DNA from 4 places in the Sphaerisporangium sp. NPDC049003 genome. Region 4 is predicted to be linked to each of the others. Evidence: riboswitches for the same ligand, from Rfam matches in the RefSeq annotation. Region 4 holds a riboswitch; each other region holds the start of a gene.
What was found. Region 4 has a riboswitch for cyclic di-AMP ahead of ACGFIV_RS23290 (CHAP domain-containing protein). Riboswitches for the same ligand answer to the same signal wherever they lie in the genome.

Region 1: linked by a shared signal. The riboswitch ahead of ACGFIV_RS27130 (hypothetical protein) and the one ahead of ACGFIV_RS23290 (CHAP domain-containing protein) in region 4 are both predicted to bind cyclic di-AMP.
Region 2: linked by a shared signal. The riboswitch ahead of ACGFIV_RS24695 (hypothetical protein) and the one ahead of ACGFIV_RS23290 (CHAP domain-containing protein) in region 4 are both predicted to bind cyclic di-AMP.
Region 3: linked by a shared signal. The riboswitch ahead of ACGFIV_RS13735 (C40 family peptidase) and the one ahead of ACGFIV_RS23290 (CHAP domain-containing protein) in region 4 are both predicted to bind cyclic di-AMP.

Annotation. Positions count from the first base shown of each region.
Region 1 covers NZ_JBICTU010000026.1:83,955-88,724, forward strand. The annotation lists gene ACGFIV_RS27115 (NADP-dependent oxidoreductase) at 1-316, shown strand, start outside; gene ACGFIV_RS27120 (hypothetical protein) at 369-644, shown strand; gene ACGFIV_RS27125 (OsmC family protein) at 675-1,073, shown strand; cyclic di-AMP (ydaO/yuaA leader) riboswitch at 1,565-1,710, shown strand; gene ACGFIV_RS27130 (hypothetical protein) at 2,014-2,622, shown strand; tRNA gene ACGFIV_RS27135 (tRNA-Lys) at 2,743-2,819, shown strand; partial or broken gene ACGFIV_RS27140 (IS3 family transposase) at 2,872-3,483, opposite strand; gene ACGFIV_RS27145 (hypothetical protein) at 3,851-4,429, opposite strand; gene ACGFIV_RS27150 (DUF397 domain-containing protein) at 4,443-4,646, opposite strand.
Region 2 covers NZ_JBICTU010000023.1:52,831-57,600, reverse strand. The annotation lists gene ACGFIV_RS24700 (site-2 protease family protein) at 1-659, shown strand, start outside; gene ACGFIV_RS24695 (hypothetical protein) at 719-1,660, opposite strand; cyclic di-AMP (ydaO/yuaA leader) riboswitch at 1,695-1,830, opposite strand; gene galT (galactose-1-phosphate uridylyltransferase) at 1,894-2,976, opposite strand; gene ACGFIV_RS24685 (DeoR/GlpR family DNA-binding transcription regulator) at 2,973-3,773, opposite strand; gene ACGFIV_RS24680 (50S ribosomal protein bL37) at 3,976-4,053, shown strand; gene ACGFIV_RS24675 (TIGR03086 family metal-binding protein) at 4,110-4,679, opposite strand.
Region 3 covers NZ_JBICTU010000010.1:187,422-192,191, reverse strand. The annotation lists gene ACGFIV_RS13745 (MFS transporter) at 1-1,019, opposite strand, end outside; gene ACGFIV_RS13740 (helix-turn-helix domain-containing protein) at 1,016-1,591, opposite strand; cyclic di-AMP (ydaO/yuaA leader) riboswitch at 1,979-2,138, shown strand; gene ACGFIV_RS13735 (C40 family peptidase) at 2,221-2,688, shown strand; gene ACGFIV_RS13730 (hypothetical protein) at 3,023-3,895, shown strand; gene ACGFIV_RS13725 (M48 family metallopeptidase) at 3,882-4,770, shown strand, end outside.
Region 4 covers NZ_JBICTU010000021.1:124,370-129,139, forward strand. The annotation lists gene ACGFIV_RS23280 (DUF6716 putative glycosyltransferase) at 1-438, opposite strand, end outside; gene ACGFIV_RS23285 (hypothetical protein) at 453-1,439, opposite strand; cyclic di-AMP (ydaO/yuaA leader) riboswitch at 2,055-2,204, shown strand; gene ACGFIV_RS23290 (CHAP domain-containing protein) at 2,219-2,899, shown strand; gene ACGFIV_RS23295 (extracellular solute-binding protein) at 3,394-4,740, shown strand.

The DNA of each region.
Region 1 (4,770 bases), on a different contig from region 4:
TGCCATCGAGGTGTTCCGCCGCTACGGGCGCACCGCGGCGTGCGGGGCCATATCCGTCTACAACGCGGCCGAGCCGGTCTGCGGCCCGCGCAACCTCTTCAAGATCGTCGGCAAGCGGCTCACGCTGCGCGGCTTCATCGTCGGGGACCACGCGGACCGGAGGCCCGACATGATCAGGGAGGTCGGCGGGTGGCTCCAGGAAGGCAAGATCACCTTCGAGGAGACCGTCGTGGAGGGGCTGCGGAACGCCCCGGACGCCTTCATCGGCATGCTCCGAGGGGAGAACCTCGGCAAGATGATCGTTCGACTGGCCTAACGTGCATATCCCCCTGATCACGGGGAAAGGGCCATAAAGGGGGTGAGCCTTAATGGACCAGGACGAGCTGCAGTCGCTGACGCCCAAGGAGCTCCACGACAGGGCGGTGCGCTACGCCGTGGCGCACGGTGACTTCGGCTTCCTGTGGGAACTGCTGAAGGTGATCCCGGCGGCCGAGGCCGCGAGCGGTCACGGGGATGAGACGGCCAACGATCTCAGCCGGGTGTCGGCGCTGCTCAGCGACGCGATGGCCTCCGGTGAGGGCGAGCTCGGGGAGGCGCTGCGTCCCGTCTACCTCGCCTACCTTTCCGAGCACCCCGACGCCTGAGCGTTCCCCGCCGGCTCTAGGCTCCAGAGCATGGCATCGGTGAATGTGGAGCGTACTGACAACGGCTTCGTGGCGCGCAACGCGCGCGGAGCGGAGGTCGCGATGGGCAGTGGTGACGAGGAGGGTGTCTTCACCCCCGTCGAGCTACTGCTCGCCGCGGTCGGAGGCTGCAACATCGTGACCGTCGAGCCGCTCACCGCCCAGCGCGGGCACAGGCTCGTACGGCTGGCGATGACGGTCGAGGCCCAGAAGGCCGAGCCCACGCTGCTCGGCCCGGTCACGATCACGTACGACGTCGAGCTGCCCGAGGGAGACGCGGAGGCGGACGAGGTCTTCCGCGCCGTGGCCCACCGGGTCCACGAGCGGCACTGCACGGTCAGCCGCTCCCTGGAGAGGGGCACCGAGGTCAAGGTCGAACTGCCCGAATAGCCGCTTGGCCCGGCGGGTCCGGCCGTACCCGGTCATCCCAGCGAGTTAGACCGAATCTATACCCGGCGATGACGAGTAGCTCAGGCCCCGGTATGTAGTGTTAAGGCAGGTCAAGGGGGATGCGACCAGCCGCCCGAGAGGGCGCCGCAGAGCTTTTCGCCAGAAGGACGCGGTGGGGGACCGCGTCCGTACAGCGGGACCGCCCGATGCGTTTGGGGGAAGGCATCGGCGCTGGACCGTGAAGATCGGGGCCGGACAGGCGGGGGACTGTCCGGCCCCGATTCATGTCTCCCGGCCCCTGATCTCCCCTGATCTCCCCGATCGTCGCGCCGCACGTCCTCTATAAGCCCCGATGTCTGAAATATAGGGGTTTGTGGTGCGAAGGTAGATCTAATAATGCTTTGTAGCACTTTCGTTTGCTTTGTCCTGACTCGGTGGGTAAGGTTTCAACCACGAAAGGGGCGGTGACCTGGTCTTCAGTCCGAAGGCCGCCGCCCCAAGTGTCGAATCTCCAGGGCCACACCAGGCCCGGGGGAGCCGGGGACCCAAATCTCTTGGGGTGAATCCGCGTGAGCGGTAGGGCGACTCCAAGCCCGAACCCGTCAGCTAACCCGGTAGACGTGATTGGAGAGGAGACCCGAGTGGAGCACCCCACTCCGAGCAGTCATTGCACCGGGCAACCCTAGACCCGGATCTCGCCGTCAGAAGCGGCGGACAAGTCGGCTGGTAGCAGCCGTGCACGCGAGCGATCTACGCCCTCTGTGACACATGGTGGCAAGCCGCCACCGCTGACCGACCACGTACGAATGCGCGCTCAGCGCCGCGATGGACCCCACGAAGCCTCGCCTCACCCTGAGAGCGCTTTCCACCCCCCGCACCGAACTCCTGACCACTCGGAGCGCGGGTCCCCTTGTCTTCTGATGAAAGATCCTATCCTCCCATGCCTCCTTTCAAGATCACCCCCAAGTGTCGATGGACGTCCGGTGTCGCCGGCGTCGTCCTCGCCTGCGCCACCGCCGTCTGCGCCACGGTCTCGGCGCACGCCGACGACAAGCCCCTGAACCCCGTCGCGGTCCAGACCGAGAAGCCGATGCTGCTCAAGGGCTCCACCAGGGCCTCGTACTTCTGGGACGACGCCTCAGGACGCATGGGTGACACGGGACTTCCGGCCATCGGCAAGCCGATGCAGAAGGGCCTGTTCGCCAGCCCCAGCTGGCCTCTCGGCACCGAGGGATACGTCGTCTACAAGGACAAGAAGGCCCCGTTCTTCATCGGCGACCGAGGCCCGGGGATCCCGTCCGAGAGCGGCGTCATGCTCGACATCGACGGGAAGACCTTCGCGGAGCTGACCGGCGGTACCTTCAACAACTCCTCCCTGGTGGTCACCGGCTTCGCCGCCGGACACATCAAGGTCGACTACGTGATCACCAAGTGGGGCGACGGCGTGGGCAAGAAGAACTACCCCGTCCCGTTCTCCAACGGCGCGTGGGGCGTCTACGACACCAATCCCGCCACGCCCCCCACCCCGGTGGTCCTCGCCACCGGCTGACCCGGAGGCCTCCGCGCGACACGCCCGGCGTGGGCCCTGTGGGGAACCACCTGAAAAGCCCCACATCGCCGCTGAGGATGTGCGGAGCCTGGCCAGGACTGCTAAAGTCACCGTAGTCACGCGCCGCTAGCTCAGTTGGTTAGAGCAGCTGACTCTTAATCAGCGGGTCCGGGGTTCGAGTCCCTGGCGGCGCACCACGGCACCGGCCGATGACCTGGGCATTCTCCACTTGACGGAGGGTGCCCACAGTCATTTCCGGGCCTGTGTGGGGTCGTTGTGGGCTCTTTGGTCGCGACCGGGTCTCCGGCATGATCGTTGTCCCCCTTGCAGCAGTTCACGCTTGAGCGTGGCGTTGAACGCCTCCGCCAGGGCGTTGTCCAGGCACGTCCCTGTCCTGCCCGCCGATCTGCGGATCCGACAGCCGTCGCAGAGCGCCGCGAACTCGGCCGAGGTGTACTGACAGCCGCGGTCACCATGAAAGATCACGCCGTCGACCTGGCCGCCTCGCGCTCCGACCGCCGCCTTCAACGCGTCGCTGATCAGCTCGGTCCGCAGGTGGTAGGCGATCGACCAGCCGACCAGTCGCCGCGACCCGATATCGATCACCGTCGCGAGATACATCCACGAGTCACCGACCGGCAGATAGGTGATGTCCCCGCACCACCTCCGGTTGACCCCACCGGCTGCGAAGTCACGTTTGAGCAGGTCAGGGACCGGCGGAGCGAGTTCGTCAGGGATCGTGGTCCGCCTGCCCTTACGCAGATGCAGCCCGACGATGCCATGCACACGCATCAACCGGGCCACCCGCTCGGCGTTGACGCGCTCCCCGGAATCACGCAGGTCCGCGGTGATCCGCGGCGAGCCGTTCGTCCCCCCGAGGCGTCATGAAAGCGCCGGATCTTCTCCACGATCCGCTCGTCCTCAACGGCCCGCGCCGGCCGGCTCCCGCCCCAGCCAGGCGTAGAAGGCGCTGCGCGCCACGTTCACACCCGGCACAGCCGCTTGACCCCGTAGACGAGGCGGTAGGCGGAGATGAACCGCAAGCGGCCGATCAACGATCACCACCCTGCGTCCGCCGCGGGTCATCATTGTGGTCGATGGTGGCGTTGCTCAATGAGCTGTGCGGCCTGCGCGAGTGTCCCGGGGCTTCGACACTGAGTCCGAGCACGGCGGCGCCGTTGCACGGGGCCATGGTGCCGATCCATCGTCATGAGCCGCCCTACGCCGGTCAATCGGCGGCGGTTTCGTAGCAGAAGGCCGCCAGGGCGATCTCCCTGTCGTCTTCGTGAGGGGAACGGTGGTGAGGAAGGAGCTGGCCATGAAGTAGGGTCGGGCCGTCTCCTAAGTCAACGGCGACGCCACCAGGCGGACAGACGCCATGTTCACGGGTGTGCTGAAGCAACTCGGCGGCTGACAGTCCGCAGAGCTCAGGATGGACCCAGAGCGGACCTGCGGTCCCGTCCAGGAGAACCAGCACGGTGAGCTGGCAGGCGCCTTGATCGGTGTGCAGGCCGATGAAGTCGCCTCGCCCGTAGTACAGATAGGACGACACCACAGCCTGCACGGAACGGCCCAGCATTCCACCGAGCCGGTCCACCAGAGTGCGTTGGTGCAGGTCCCAGCGGACATCCCCGCCGGAGGTGTACCAGCCGGAGGCCGGGCTCGTTAGTTGGGCGTCATCCACCAATTTTGGGTCCCGCCGTATCCGGGTGTCCGCGCTAGCGCGAAGACGCAGGGCCTCTGAGCGCAAGAGTTCCTGTTCGCCGGGTGTCACCAGATCGGTCAGAGTTTGATGGAGGGCGCCCATCTGAGACACGGTCTCAGTCGAACTCACGGGCGCGGACGCCGCGGACGAAGGCAGTCCACTCTTCTTCGGTGAAGACGAGGACAGCGCCGGCCGGGTTCTTGGCGTCGCGCACTGCGGCCCCGCGCGTGCCGCGAGCGACCTCGACGCAGCCACCATCAGGGTTGCAGAATGACGATCTCCGGAAGTCCTGCGCCGTCCCGTTCTCGAGTTCCATCATGGAGTCCTCTCTGATCGGATACCGCAATGTTCTCGGCAAATGATAGCGAGGTAATCCAAAATCGGTGCAGGGCGGATGAAGGTGGTAAGGCGGATATGTCCAACCGGAATCCTTTAGGATGGCA
Region 2 (4,770 bases), on a different contig from region 4:
AGATCATCCGGATGCACGGCGCCGGGCCCATCGCCATCGGCATCGAGCGCGGCGGCAAGCCCATGACGCTCAACGCGAACCTGATCGCGCAGGACCGCCCGTCGATCGACGACCCGGCGAAGATCGACAAGGCCGTCGGCTACCTGGGCGTCAGCGCCACCGTCGTCCTTGAGAAGCAGGGCCCCGGTTACGTCGCCGGCGTCATGTGGGACGTGACCAAACGCAGTGCCCAGGCTCTCGGAAGGTTCCCCGAGAAGCTCGTCGGGGTCTGGCACGCCGCCTTCGGCGGGGGTGAGCGCGATCTCAACAGCCCGATGAGCGTCGTCGGCGCGGGCCGCATCGGCGGCGAGATCGCCGCGGCCCCCGTCCCGGTCGAGAACAAGATCTCCGGGCTGCTCCAGCTTCTCGCCGGAGTGAACCTCGCAGTGGGCCTGTTCAACCTCATCCCGCTGATGCCCCTTGACGGCGGCCAGATCGCGGGCGCGCTCTGGGAGGGCCTCAAGCGGGGGTACGCCCGGGTCCGCCGGCGTCCGGCTCCCGGGTACGTGGACATCGCCAAGGCCCTGCCCCTGACCTACGCCATGGCGGCCGTGCTCCTCGTGATGGGCACCCTGCTCATCTACGCCGACATCGTCAACCCGATCCGCCTGGCGGGCTGACCGGCCGCCCCGCCCCGCCCCGGCCGGCCTTCAGCCGAGCCGGGCCGGGCCGGGAGTGGCTAGTACATCGAGACGTGCACGTGGTCGAAGTGGTTCGCGGTGACGCCGCCGCGGTTCGACATGGCCCGCCAGCCGGGGAATCCCAGGTTGTAGATCCGCTGCTTGTAGATCACGTACTTCACACCCAGCTTGCGGCCGTTCTTGATGACCCAGGCGGCGACCTGGTCGCCCAGCGCGGCCTCCGCGGCCGAGGGCATCGCGCCGCCGGAGCTCAGCATGAAGTCGCACGCCCGGCCCAGCGGGTGCTCACCGCCGTCGTTCTCCGCGCGGTAGCAGCCGACCGGGAAGCTCAGGGAGAAGTGGTCCTTCACCTCGGCGCGCATCAGCCGCGTCCTCGGGGTGATGTTGTCGCCGCCGGTGGGGAGCTCGGGAGCCCATGACCCGTTCGCCCGCTTGCCCGGCGCGGTCGGGACGAGCTGGTCGAGCTTGTCCTTGATCTGCCCGATCAGCTTCTCGGCGTCCTTGCGCTGGGCGGTCACCTCCACGACGTCGTCGCGGAGCTGCTTGGTCAGATCGGCCGCGTCGTCGGCGGCCTTCTTGCGGGCGTCCCTGGCCGAGGTGAAGCCCACCAGCTTGGCCGACTGCTCGGCCTGGAGCTGCTGGAGCATGGCGGCGTCACCGTAGCCCGGTGACATGAGCTCGCCCACCATGCCGAGGCCGCCCGCCTGGTAGCGGAGCTGGGCGATGTCGCCGACCTGTTCCTGCGCCGCCTTGAGGTCGGTCTCGGCGTTCCGCAGGCGCTCGCGTGCCGACTTCTCGGCCGCCTTGGCCTTGGCGACGGCGACGCGCTTGGCGTTGTACTCGCCGATCAGTTTGTCGACCTTCTTGCCGAGGTCGGCAAGCTGCGACTTGAGCTGTTTCTCTGAGGGTTTCGGGGCGGCGTTTCCCGCCGTCGTCTGGCCGAGCAAGAGCCCGGCCGCGGTCAGAACGCTGGCGGCCACGTAGACGTAGCGGCCCGAAGTCGGGGGCAGAGCCCACTCCTCTCCATCTGCCGACCGGGTTAGCTGACGGGTTCGGGCCGGAGTCGCCCTACCACGAAGTGGATTCACCCCAAGAACCATTGGGTCCCCGGTTCCCAGGCGGGACACCTGGGATTAGGCGCACCGGCCGATGCGGCCGGTGTGCGATGGATGGTAGTGGTAAAGACCTGATTATGGCGACTTTGAGGTGGAAATCACCCGAGGTCATCCTGGGACCGGAGCAGCCGGGCCGCCTCCTCGGGGAGGACGTCGTTCACGAAGGCGCCCATCGCGGACTCCGAACCGGCCAGGTACTTCAGCTTCTCCTTGGCCCTCCGGATGGTGAACAGCTGGAGGTGCAGGTAGGCCAGGTCGCGCCCTGTGCGGACCGGGGCCTGGTGCCAGGCCGCGACGTAGGGCATCGGCACGCCGAACAGGCCGTCGAGCCGCCTGAGCACCTCGGTGTAGAGAGGGCCGAACGCCGCGCGCTCCTCGGCGTCCAGCGAGCACAGGTCGGGGACCTGGCGGTTCAGGTAGACGTTCACCTCGAACGGCCACCGGGCCGCGGCCGGGACGAACGCCGTCCAGTAGTCGTTCGCCGCCACCAGGCGCGTCTCGTCCTTGCGCTCGGCCTCCAGCACGTCGGCGAACAGGTTGCCACCCGTGCGGTCCCGGTAGCGCTCGGCGGAGGCCAGCATCTGCCGGGTGCGGGGCGTCACGTAGGGATAGGCGTAGATCTGCCCGTGCGGGTGGGACAGTGTGATGCCGATCTCGGCGCCCCGGTTCTCGAAGCAGAACACCTGCTCCACGCCGGGCAGCGCCGAGAGTTCGGAGGTACGGTCGGCCCAGGCCGTGAGGACCAGGTCGACCTGGTCGGGGGAGAGCGTCGCGAACGACGACCCGTGCTCGGAGGTGAAGCACACCACCTCGCAGCGGCCGAGGCCGGGCCGTACCTCGCTCAGTCCGCCCACCTGCTCGTAGTCGCCCGTGTGGAAGCTGAAGGACGGGAACCGGTTCTCGAAGACGGCGACGTCGTACTCGGCGGACGGGATCTCGGTCGGCCGGCCCGGAGCCGAGGGGCACAGGGGGCACTCGGCGGCGGGAGGCAGGAACGTACGGCTCTGCCGGTGACCGGCGACCGCGACCCACTCGTCCATGACCGGGTCGTGGCGCAGCTCGGACGCCGGAGGGCGCGGCGGCAGCTCACGGGTGTCGGGCGCGCCGCGGTCGGCGTCGTCGCGGCGGTCGAAGTAGATCAGCTCGCGGCCGTCGGCGAGGCGGGTGGCCGTGCGCTTCACTGGGCCACCACCTGCGGGGCACCGGCGGGGTCGGTCAGGATCAGGGTGCCGACCTGGTCGGACAGCGTCGACCTGGCCTCCTCGGGCAGGCCGGTGTCGCTGATCACGACGTGGGCCTCGTCGAGCTTGGCGATCGTGCTGATGCCCACCGTGCCCCACTTGGTGTGGTCGGCGAGCACGACGAGCTGCTGCGCGGCGGCGACCAGCTCGCGGTTCGTCTCGGCCTCCAGCAGGTTGGGAGTCGTGAACCCCGCCCGGGAATTCATGCCGTGCACGCCGAGCATGAGCGTGTCGACGTTCAGCCGGCGGATGGCGGCCACGGCGACCGGGCCCACCAGCGCGTCCGACGGAGTGCGCACTCCTCCGGTGAGCACCACGGTCTGGTCGGGACGACCCGACCGGTGGAAGACGTCGGCGACCTGCACCGAGTTGGTGATGACGGTCAGCTCGGGGATGTCGGCCAGATGGTGGGCGAGCGTCCACGTGGTCGTGCCCGCCGACAGCGCCACGGCGGTGCCGGGGCGTACGAGCTCGGCGGCCCGGCGCGCGATGGCCTCCTTCTCGGCCTGCTGGCGCACGGACTTGGCCGCGAACCCCGGCTCCTCGGTGGACCCGGCGCCCGTGGCCGTGGCGCCGCCGTGCACCTTCTCGATCAGCCCGCGCTCGGCCAGGACCTCCAGGTCGCGGCGGATGGTCATATCGGACACCCCGAGCTCGCGGACCAGGTCGGCGACCCGTGCCGCGCCGTTCCTGCGAACGCGCTCGAGGATCGCCTGCTGCCGTTGCTGGGCCAGCATCGTGCTCTCCTCTTCAACAGATTCCAACAAATTATCGCACGTTACTAACGGTCCAATGTTGAGAATTGATGGCGGAGAGCTCACAACGGGGACGCCGCGGGTATGACGTGACGCGGTGCGCGTCTTTGACGTTTGGGCCTTGTACGGCTCCGCGACCGGGAGCAGTGTGGGTGGACGAGCCGCACGGAAAGGGGACCGCGAGATGGGAAGACGCGCGCGCAAGGGCAAGGCCCGCAGGAAGAAGAAGGCCAACCACGGCAAGCGGCCGGTCTCCCGCTGACCGTTCCTGTCGTCCGGAGTCGAGGGGTGGTGAGATCAGGACGAGGGTGCGCCGTCTCAGCCGCCGCGCCCCCACGCGGCGAGCAGGCGTGTCTGCGGGTCGGCGTCCTCGGGTGACGGCGGGCGTTCTTCTATCACCCCGGCCAGCCGGTAGGCCTCTTCCGCCCCGGCGAACCACTCCGCGCACACCTCGACCAGCTCGGGATCCAGGCGGTCGTCCCCGCCGATCGCCGTGGCCATGTCCCAGGTGTGGATCAGCGTGTCCGCGAACAGTTCGGTGATGTACTCCCCGGCGGGGACGTCGCCGAACGACAGATGAACCGTCCGCGCCAGCAGGTCGTCCGGCTCCATCGCCCGCACCACGGCGGTGGCCGCGACGTCGAACGCCTTCACCGGGTCGTCGCCGAGCAGGTCGCCCTCGAAAAGGTCGCCCACCTCCGCGACGGTTCTGCCCGCCAGCAGCTCAGGTGCCCAGAGGGTCTCGCCCACCAGGTGGTCGACCAGGGTGTGCACGTCCCAGCCTCCGCACGCGGTGGGGAGCCGCCACTGGCCCGCCGTCACCTGGTGTACCTGCGAGCCGGCAGAGTCGAGGGCCCGCCGGTAGGCCTCCCGTATGTCCATCGTCATCATGCCCCTCCCGCGTCGTCGTCCCGACGTTAACCCGCCCGGAAGATCCCGTCAGGGGGAGGAAAGGGCGGGTTCGCGGCACCGCGCCGGT
Region 3 (4,770 bases), on a different contig from region 4:
GCGACGACGCCGAGGCCGCCCGCCACCGCGAAGGCCAGGCCGGACCCCGGGCTCGCCAGCGGGATGAGCAGCCCGAACGGGGCTCCTGCCATCTCGCACGCGATGAGGGCGTGAGCGCTTCCGACGCGCCGCGCGATCCAGGTGGCGCTCGCGGCGCCGGCCACGCCGCCGAGGCTGGTCGCCGCGATCAGGACGCCCGCCGTGCCGGAGCTCACGCCGACCTCGCGGACCAGGAAGACGATGAGGATCGACTGATACCCGATGAGCGCGAGGTTGCTGACGGCCCCGAAGACCGTGAGCACGCGAAGGTAGGGGTCACGGGCGACGAAAGCCAGTCCCTCGCCGATCTCCCGCCTCAGCGTGGCCGACCGGCGTTCCCGGCTGACGGGCGCTTCGCGGGTCCGCATCGCGAGCAGGCAGAGCGCAGAGATCAGGAACGTCGCCGCGTCGACCAGCAGGCCGGTGACGGCGCCGAAGAGCTGCGCGACGATGCCGCCCACGCCGGGGCCCACGACCTGGGCGGCCGACTCGCCGCCCTGGAGCTTGGCGTTGCCCTCCGGCAGGTCGGCGTCGCGGACCACCGCGGGAAGGTAGACCTGGTAGGCGGTCTGGAAGAACACCTTCGCCGTGCCGGCGAGCAGCGCGACGGCCAGCAGATGGCCGATGGTCAGCCGGCCCCACCAGGCGGCGACCGGGACGCTGAGGAACAGCACCAGCGAGGCGCCGTCGCAGATCAGCATCACCGGCCGCCGGGGGAGGCGGTCGACCCACGCCCCGGCGGGAAGGCCGATGATCATCCAGGGCAGCCACGCCGCCGCCGTCAGCAGGGCCACGAAGAACGTGCTCGTGTGCAGCACGGTGATCGCGACCAGTGGCAGGGCCACACTGGTGAGGGTGCTGCCGAAGCCGCTGGCGGTCTCTCCGGCCCACAGCAGCCGGAAGTCGCGGTCGCGCAGCAGGCCGCCTCTGCGGCGGCGGACGGCGCCCGGGGCGGGGGGTCTGGTGACGGCTCCGCTCACGGCTGCCCCGGGACGCCGAAGGCGAACAGGAACACCGGGTCGCGCCGCTCCCCGTCGTCGGGCACTTCGCGGGTGGCCCACCGGCGCAGGAGGTCGTTGATCTGCTGCTCGATCTCGCTCAGCTCGGCCGGGGTCAGCCGCAGCCACTTGTCGGTGGAGAACGGCGCGTTTCGCCACATCGCCCGCTCGTCCTCGCCCGCGGCGTACCAGGCTCGCACGAGGTTGACGTGGTGGTCGAGGTTGAGGGACTCCGCCGCACTCGCGATGGCGGCGGACGCGGGGTCGCCGCCGAAGTCGGCGGTGGTCCAGCGCACCCCGGCCGACACCAGCCGCCACCAGCGCTCGCGGCGGTCGCGGGCAAGCTCGGGGGCCTCCTCGATGAGCTCGCTGGCGCCCAGCACCCGCAGGTGGTGGCTCACGTTGGCGACCGCCTGACCGGTGCGCTCGGCGAGCATGCTGGCCGTCGAGGGGCCGTCCACCTTCAGCACGTCCATGAGACGACGCCGCAGGGGATGCGCCAGGGCGGCCAGCACCCGTGAGTCGGTGATCGTGCGGATGTTCTCTTGGTCCATGGCATCAGGCTGACACGCGCAACAACTGCTGTGCAAGAGCTGTTGCGAAAGAGCGGTTGCGGAACCAGGCCCCTGCGGAAGATCGCCGACGCGTGGGGCCGGAGTGACGGATGTGACTCACAACTGGTGCTGTTTCGGGATATGTGAGGGGAATCACATTTAGGTAAACGAGGCCCCTGGTTTGCAGGGGATATCCGTTATTGATCACCCCTATTTGATCTACGGACTTGGCTCAGGCTTTGCCTCCAATTGAGGATCTGTGTAGTTTCTGGCCCGCGGCGAGCACGCCATGCCGTCGTGAGCAAAGCCGGTCGGCCGACCGGCGCCAGCAGAACGAATCCATTGGTCACCGCCGTCGAAAACAAGGCGCGAATCAGGACCGCGGGCAGCGGTGACCTGCCGAATCCGTGCGGCAAGGAGCACGGAGCCGGGGACCCAATTGGCCCTAAATGTGGGGTCAGGGGGTGAATCGGCGCCATTGGCGCCGTAGGGCGACTTCCAAGCCCGAATCCGTCAGCTAACCCGGTAGGCGTGAGTGGAAGAACCAAGGAGCGATCCTGTCCAGCACCACGCAAAACCCCCGTCTGTCTCGCTTCGCCCGCCTCTCCCTCGGCGGTGCCGTGCTCACCATGACGGCCTCCGCCGGGGCGGTCGCGATACAGGCGACGGCGGCTGACGCCGCCACGGTGGCCGCCCCTCAGAGCTCCTCCAAGCTGAGCAAGGCCGCCAGGCAGCGAATCAAGGCGCACACGGCCGTCTCCGCGGCCAAGAAGCAGCTCGGCGATCCGTACCGGTGGGGTGCCAGCGGCCCCGGCTCGTTCGACTGCTCAGGCCTCGTCATGTACGCCTGGCGCAAGGCCGGCGTGAAGCTTCCTCGCATCGCGGCCAGCCAGTTCCGCTCTGTGAAGAAGAAGATCTCCTGGAAGAACCTCAAGCCTGGCGACCTGATGTTCTTCAGCGGTCTCGGTCACGTCGGCATGTACGTCGGGCACGGCAAGATGATCCACTCCCCGCACAGCGGTGCGAGGGTGCGCATCGACAAGCTGAACGGCTACCGCAAGGTCAGCTTCGTCGGAGCCGTCCGCCCCGGAGCGTGACCCGCGTGCCAGGGGACTTCCCAGGACCGCTTTCCCGGGAAGCCTCCCCGCCCGCACGCTGACCACGCGACGGCCGTGAAGGCCCCGTCCACCTCCATCGAGGCGGACGGGGCCCTCGCGCGTCCCCGGCCGGTCCCCCGGCGGCCCTGACCCTCCGGATCATGGACAGGCCCACGCGCGTCCCGGCCGTACCGGGGACGGGCCTTCACCCGTCCGGCCGCACCCGGGACAGGCCTTCACACCTCCCGGCCTTTCCCGGGACGGGCCTTCAGACGTCTCCCGGCCGTACCCGGGACGGGCCTGGTTCGCCGGAGGCAGCGGGTAGATTGCCCGCATGCGCGTCGTCTGGCTCTGGGCCGCACTGGCGGGGCTGCTGGCCGCGCTGACGGGTCCTCCCGGCGCCGGCGGCCCGCTGTCCCTCGCGCACGCGGTGATCCGCGAGCATCCCGAGATCTGGTCAGGGGCCGAGGTGGTCCAGGGCGAGCGTTCCCTGGTCATCGGCCGGCCGGGCGGCGCTCAGGGCGGCGCGGGCGCCCCGGCCGGACCGGGCCTCGCGGGCCTGTCGGGCCTTGCGGGCCTGTCGGATCTCGCCCGCAGGGCCGACCGCGCGGCCCTGACCGTCGCCCGGGTCGCGGGGCCGGTACGGCCGCTGATCCTGGTCCCCGCGACCACCGATCAGGCCGCGCGGCTCGCCGCGCCCGCCACGGTGAGCGGGCTGGCGGCGGTGGCCGGCACCGATCGCGTGATCATCGAGCCGCGCTCCTTCGCCCGCCTGACGGACGCGGGCCGCGACGTCGTCCTGGCCCACGAGCTCACCCACGTCGCCACCGGGGCGGCGGCCGACGGCCACACCCCCAAGTGGCTGATCGAGGGGTTCGCCGACTACGTCGGCTACCTCGGCGCGGGGATCCCCGTGACGACGGCCGCGGCGGAACTGGCCGCCGAGGTGCGCGCGGGGAGCCCGCCTGCGGCGCTACCCGGCCCGTCCTCGTTCGCCGCCGGCTCCGCGCGCCTGGCGCAGGCGTACGAGGAGGCGTGGCTCGCCTGCCGGTATGTCGCGGGGCGCTTCGGCGAGCGTGCCCTTGTGACCCTCTACCGTGAGTCCATGCGAAGTGACCCGCGGACAGCGCTCGGCCGGGCTCTGGGGATGACCACGGAGGAGTTCACCGCCGCCTGGCGTGAGTACGTCCGGAGTGAGCTCTCGTGACGCCGCGGGCGCGCCCGAGGCGCGGCGCGGGCGAGGGGAGAGGGCCGGTGGTCACGGCGGCCGCGTGCCGGAGTCGCGGGGCCTGCGGGCCGGTGGCCACGGGGGCGGTGCGCCCGAGGTGTGCCGTGAGCGGCCGGGTGAGGAGGGCTGTCACGTGGCGGGGTTGATCGAGGAGGTTCGCGGCGTCGTGCGCACGGGCGGGGGAGCGCGCGCGGCGGGCATCGCGCTCGTCGCGCTCGGCGTGGCCGTGGCCGCGGTGGTCGCCGTCACCACGCCGTGGCGGTCCCTGCCGGGCGCCGCCCCGGCCGTGACGCCCGATCCCGCGCGCGACTTCACCCCCGGGCAGATCGCCCGCGCGGCCGCGTTCGACGCCGCCGTGAACGTCCCTGTGTACCTCTCGCTCGCGGTGACGCTGGTCGTGGCGGGCGTGCTGGTCCTCACGCCGTTCGGCGCGTGGGTCGTGGGCCGCCTCAGGGGCCCGTGGTGGCTGCGCGTCCTGCTCGGCGTCCTCGCGCTCTCGGCCGTGAGCCTGCTGATCAAGTGGCCGCTCGGCATGTGGTACGAGACCCGCCTGCGGGCCTTCGGCCTGTCCACGCAGCACTGGCCCGCGTGGTCGGCAGATCGGCTCAAGACCTTCGGCGTCCAGACCGTGCTGGTCGCGATCATGGTGCTGGCCGTCGTCTGGCTGGCGCGCCGGGCGCCGCGGCGCTGGTGGGTCCCGGCGGCGGCCGGGGCGTTCCTGCTCACCGTGGTCGCCTCGTTCGTCTACCCGGTGGTCGTCGAGCCGCTGTTCAACGACTTCACCCCGCTCCCGCAGGGACGGCTGCGCGACGACCTCATCGCCATGGCGAACCGCGACGGCGTCCCCGTGGAGG
Region 4 (4,770 bases):
GGCGCCCAGCTCCCTGCCGATGCGGGCGAACTCCTCGACCTCCCTGCCGCTGTGCACGACGAAGAGATCGCATCCGCCCCGGTACAGCCAGGCCTTCTCCGTCGCGGGGATCGAGATGCCAGGAAGGCCCGACACGAAGACCGGGCGGGGGCTCAGCCCGTCGAACACCTCGCTCACCAGCACGTCGACCACGGGCCCCGTGCAGGAGACCAGCACGACGTCCGGCCTGATCCGCTCGGCGAGGCGGCGAAGGCCCCGCGCCGGCACCACCGCCGGCGGCTCCTCGGTGTCGAACCGCGTCCCGTTGACGGCGGCGGCGATCTGACCCGGGGACGGGACGATCGGCGTGCGCACCACGGCCAGCGTCGACGTCCACCCGGCGGGGAGCTGGTCGAGGAGACCCGCCGCCCACTTCAGGTAGGAGTCCGAATCGGCCACAGCGAGAACCCGGGTCAAGGAGAAGCCCTTTCGTGCGCGAACATCTGGAGGTGTGATCGGAGGGAGACCGTCGCCGTCGGCGTCCACCAGTCGTCGGGGACCTCCACGGTCTCCACGGGGACGCCGCGCGCCGACAGCAGGACGCGCAGCGAGGTGACCGCCGTGGAGGGCAGGCTCAGCACCCGCTGCCCCGGCCGCAGGTCCCGCAGGGTCATCTCGACGGGGACCCCGCCGTCGTACACGGTGACGCCCGGGTGGCCGCGGACGGCCGCCAGGTCGCCGGGGTCCTCCCGCCTGTGCGGGTAGTAGGCCAGCGGCCCCTTGAGGGCGAAGAGCCAGGCGAGGTAGCGGTCGCGGTGGATCAGCCCGTTTCGCACCAGCGACGTGCCGAGGACGACCGTGCTCTCGGCGGGCCGGGGATGGGCGACCGCGGGCTGGGAGCGCAGCCAGGCGAAGTCGTGGGTCACCAGCTCGGCCCCGATCTCCCGTACGGCCTTCGCCAGCTCGGCGGGCACGGGCAGCGCGGTGAACACGGTGAGCCGTCCGGCCCGGGCGGCGGCCCGCAGCCGGATCGCGGCGGCCGCCCCCAGCATCCGCCGCGTCGGGCTCGCCTTGGCGCGGGCGCGCACGAGGGGGGTGCCGAGCCTCGCGGTGAGCAGCTCAAGGAGGCGGATCGTGGCCAGGCCGTCGTCCACCAGGACCATGCGCGTGGGCGCGGCGGTGAGCGAGGTGAGCTGCATCCTGCCGGAGAAGGCGTCTCCGAGGACCCACGCGGAGTCGCGGCCCGGACGGGGCATCCCGCCCTCGGCGGTCTCGATCTCCAGCCCGGCGGGCAGGTCGAGGGTGGTCAGCTCCGTGCGGGTGACGCGGAGCCCGGGCAGCTTGGCGCGGGTCACCACGCGCGTGCCCGCCCCGACGACCCCGGCGTACCGCGCCTCGACCGCGCACAGCAACTGGAGGGGCGACTCCACCCAGGCTACGGCCGGCACCTGCTCCCGCACGCGGCTTCGACCGTTCCTCTCCACGCCGGGCATTGACACTTTCACGACGCAAGCAACGTAACCGGGTGACCCGACGCAGGGGGGAACAACCGATGAACGGAGGACAACGACGGATCAGCCAGGTCTCGCTGTTCTCGTTGTGGTCCGGCCGGGCCGCCTCCCTTCCGCGGGGTCGGTGCCGGAGATCCCGGTTCCCAAGGCGGACCTCCGGTGCCTCGTGCCTCACGCACCATCCGTGTGCCCTCGTCACTCCAGCCCGCTTGACACCAGCGGTGCGAGGCATCACAACTATCACTTTCGCCCGGCTCATCCCGACTCTCCGCACCGGTGCCGCCGATGGCGCCGAGGTCGCGCCCGGCGGCAGGAGCGCTCCTCCGTACCCAGGTCAAGGCGGGTGAACCCCAGCCCGGAGGCCACCGGCCCCGGCGCGGTCAAGGCAGGTTTGCCCTCCAGTCCCCCGTCATAGCCCAGAGGTTTGTCCTGTTTGCATGTGTTTGTCCGATGTATTACTCTGAGTGGACTCCTGGCACAGGTACTGCCCGTTTGAGTACCCCGCTCGTGCCGTGGAGATTGCACAGCGCGGCTCGGTCCACTGCGGAGATCCCTCTCCCGCCGCTACGCGCTACGCCGAGTCCGCATCGCGCGGAGCCGGGGACCCACCTCCTCTGGGGTGAATCGGGATCGTCACTCCCACGGACGATCCCGTAGGGCGAACTTCCACGCCCGAACCCGTCAGCTAACCCGGTAGGCGGCTTGGAAGAAGGAGTATCCCCTTGTCAATGTCGATACATCGGCTTCTGGACGCCCCGAAGAACCATCTCAAAGCCTTCGCCTTCGGCGGCCTGGTCCTCGCCCAGGCGGTGACGGGCACGGCCCTCGCGGCCAACGCCTCCGCCGACGACACGATCCACAACCTCGCCGGCGCCGAGGCGCCCATGACCGTGCAGGCTCCGGAATCCGTGAGGCGGGTCTCCGCCGAGCAGCTGCTGAGCCTCGCGGAGCGACAGGTCGGCATCTCCGAGAACAGCGCCGGTGGCGGCACCAAGTTCCACTCCTGGTACATGAGCACTCCGAGGGCCAGGGAGACCGTGGCCCGTGACAGCGGCACCATCGCCGGGTACGCCGACGCCGCCTGGTGCGACATGTTCGTCTCCTGGGTCGGCACCCAGCTCGGCATGCAGGACACCGTCGGCACCGACGCCTACACCGTCGCGCACGCCAAGTGGTTCGCGTCCCAGGACCGCTGGGGCAGCACTCCGAGGCCCGGCGCGGTCGTCTTCTTCGACTGGGGCCGCGGCAAGAGCCTGGACGACATCGACCACGTCGGCTTCGTCGTCAAGGACAACGGCGACGGGACGATCAAGACCGTCGAGGGCAACACGGGCAACGGCAAGGTCGAGATCCGTACCCGCCCGACCTCCCAGGTCGTGGGCTACGGCTACCCGAGCTACGCCGCCTGACAACCACCTCCCTGGCGCCCCTCTCGCAGGGGGTCGCCCCTCCGGACCATCGAAGGCGCCCTTCCCCTCCCATGGAGGACGCCCGTCCACCCCGGTGCCGTACGGCCGGCGACCCACTCCGCCGGCCGTACGGCATCGGGCTTTCCGGGCCCTGGGACCTTGATGATCTTGTGTGAGCCGTGGCGCATGGATGATTTGCGCCCGACTGTGCCAGTAGCGATGGGAGCGCTCCCAATAACTCCAATGGCCCTTATCGCGCTCAACGTCTGATTTCAAGCTCCTAACAGCCCCAGGAGTAACAGTTAGGTTTCAGCATATTGACGTCAGCATTGCCTATCGGGGACTCTTCGTGGGAGCGCTCCCAAACTTCGCTCGCGAGGAAGCCCTCGCGGGATCACGACTGAGGGATCCAGCACATCGCGGGGCCCGACTGTCGGGGCCGGCCCTCGATGCCACCTCCCAACGATCGGGCAACCACCTGAGAGGGGTCCGGAATGAAGAACAACATGCGCCGCGGCAGAATGCTCGCGGTCGCATCGGTGATGACCGCCGCGCTCGGTATCACCACCGCGTGCTCGTCCAGCGACACCGGCAGCACCGCCGGCAGCTCGTCATCGGCCGCACCCGCTGAGAAGATCACCCTCACGCTGCAGACCTTCGGCGGCGGCACCAACTTCGGCTACAAGGCCGCCGTTGAGAAGTGGAACACCGAGCACCCGAATGTGCAGGTCAAGTACAACAACCTGACCGACAGCTTCGAGAACGTCTATTGGCCCCAGATGCTGCAGTGGTTCCAGTCCGGCACCGGCGCCGGTGACGTCATTGGCATCGACGAGGGCGGCATGGGCCTGGCCAAGGCCCGGCCCCAGTTCTTCACCGATCTCGGTCAGTACGGCCTGCAGAGCCGTCAGGCCGACTTCCCCGCGTGGAAGTGGGAGAACGGCATCAACTCGGAGGGCAAGCTGTTCGCCCTCGGCACCGACGTCGGCGGAATGAGCATCTGCTACCGCACGGACCTGTTCAAGAAGGCCGGACTGCCCACCGACCGGGACGAGGTCTCGAAGCTGTGGAGCGGCGGCTGGGACGCCTTCGTCAAGGCCGGCGAGGACTTCCAGGCCAAGGTCAAGGACGCCAAGTTCGTGGACAGCGTCAACACCATCTACAACGTGGTGCTGTCGCAGGAGGCCGCCAAGAACGGCAACGTCACCTACTTCGACAAGAACCAGCAGCTGATCCTGGACAAGAACCCGGCCGTCAAGACCGCGTTCGACTTCACCACGAAGATCAGCCAGGCCGGTCTGACCGCCAAGCTCCAGAACTTCACCGACCCGTGGAACACGGGCTTCGTGAAGTCGCAGTTCGCGACCCTCGGCTGCCCCGGCTGGATGCTCGGCGTGGTGTCGGGCACCGCCGGCGACAAGTTCAAGGGCAAGTGGGACGTCGCGACGGTTCCCGGCGGCGGCGGCAACTGGGGCGGCTCCTGGCTCGCGGTGCCCAAGCAGTCCAAGCACCCGAAGGAGGCCGCCGAGCTGGCCAGCTACCTGACCAGCCCCGAGGCGCAGCTGCTGGCGTTCAAGGAGGGCGGCAACCTGCCCAGCACCATCCCGGCGCAGGACAACCCCGAGCTCCAGAGCGCGACCAACGAGTACTTCGACAACGCGCCCATCGGCAAGATCTTCGGGCCGTCCATCAAGTCGCTCCAGCCGACCTTCCTCGGTGAGAAGCACGCACAGGTGAAGGCCGCCGTGGAGCAGATCATCATCGGCATGGACCAGGGCGCCGTGCCCTACGGCGAGGCATGGCAGAAGTTCGTCGAGGCGGGCCAGAAGGCGGCGGGCTGATCGTTCCCGAACGTCACCGGCCCCCCGTGG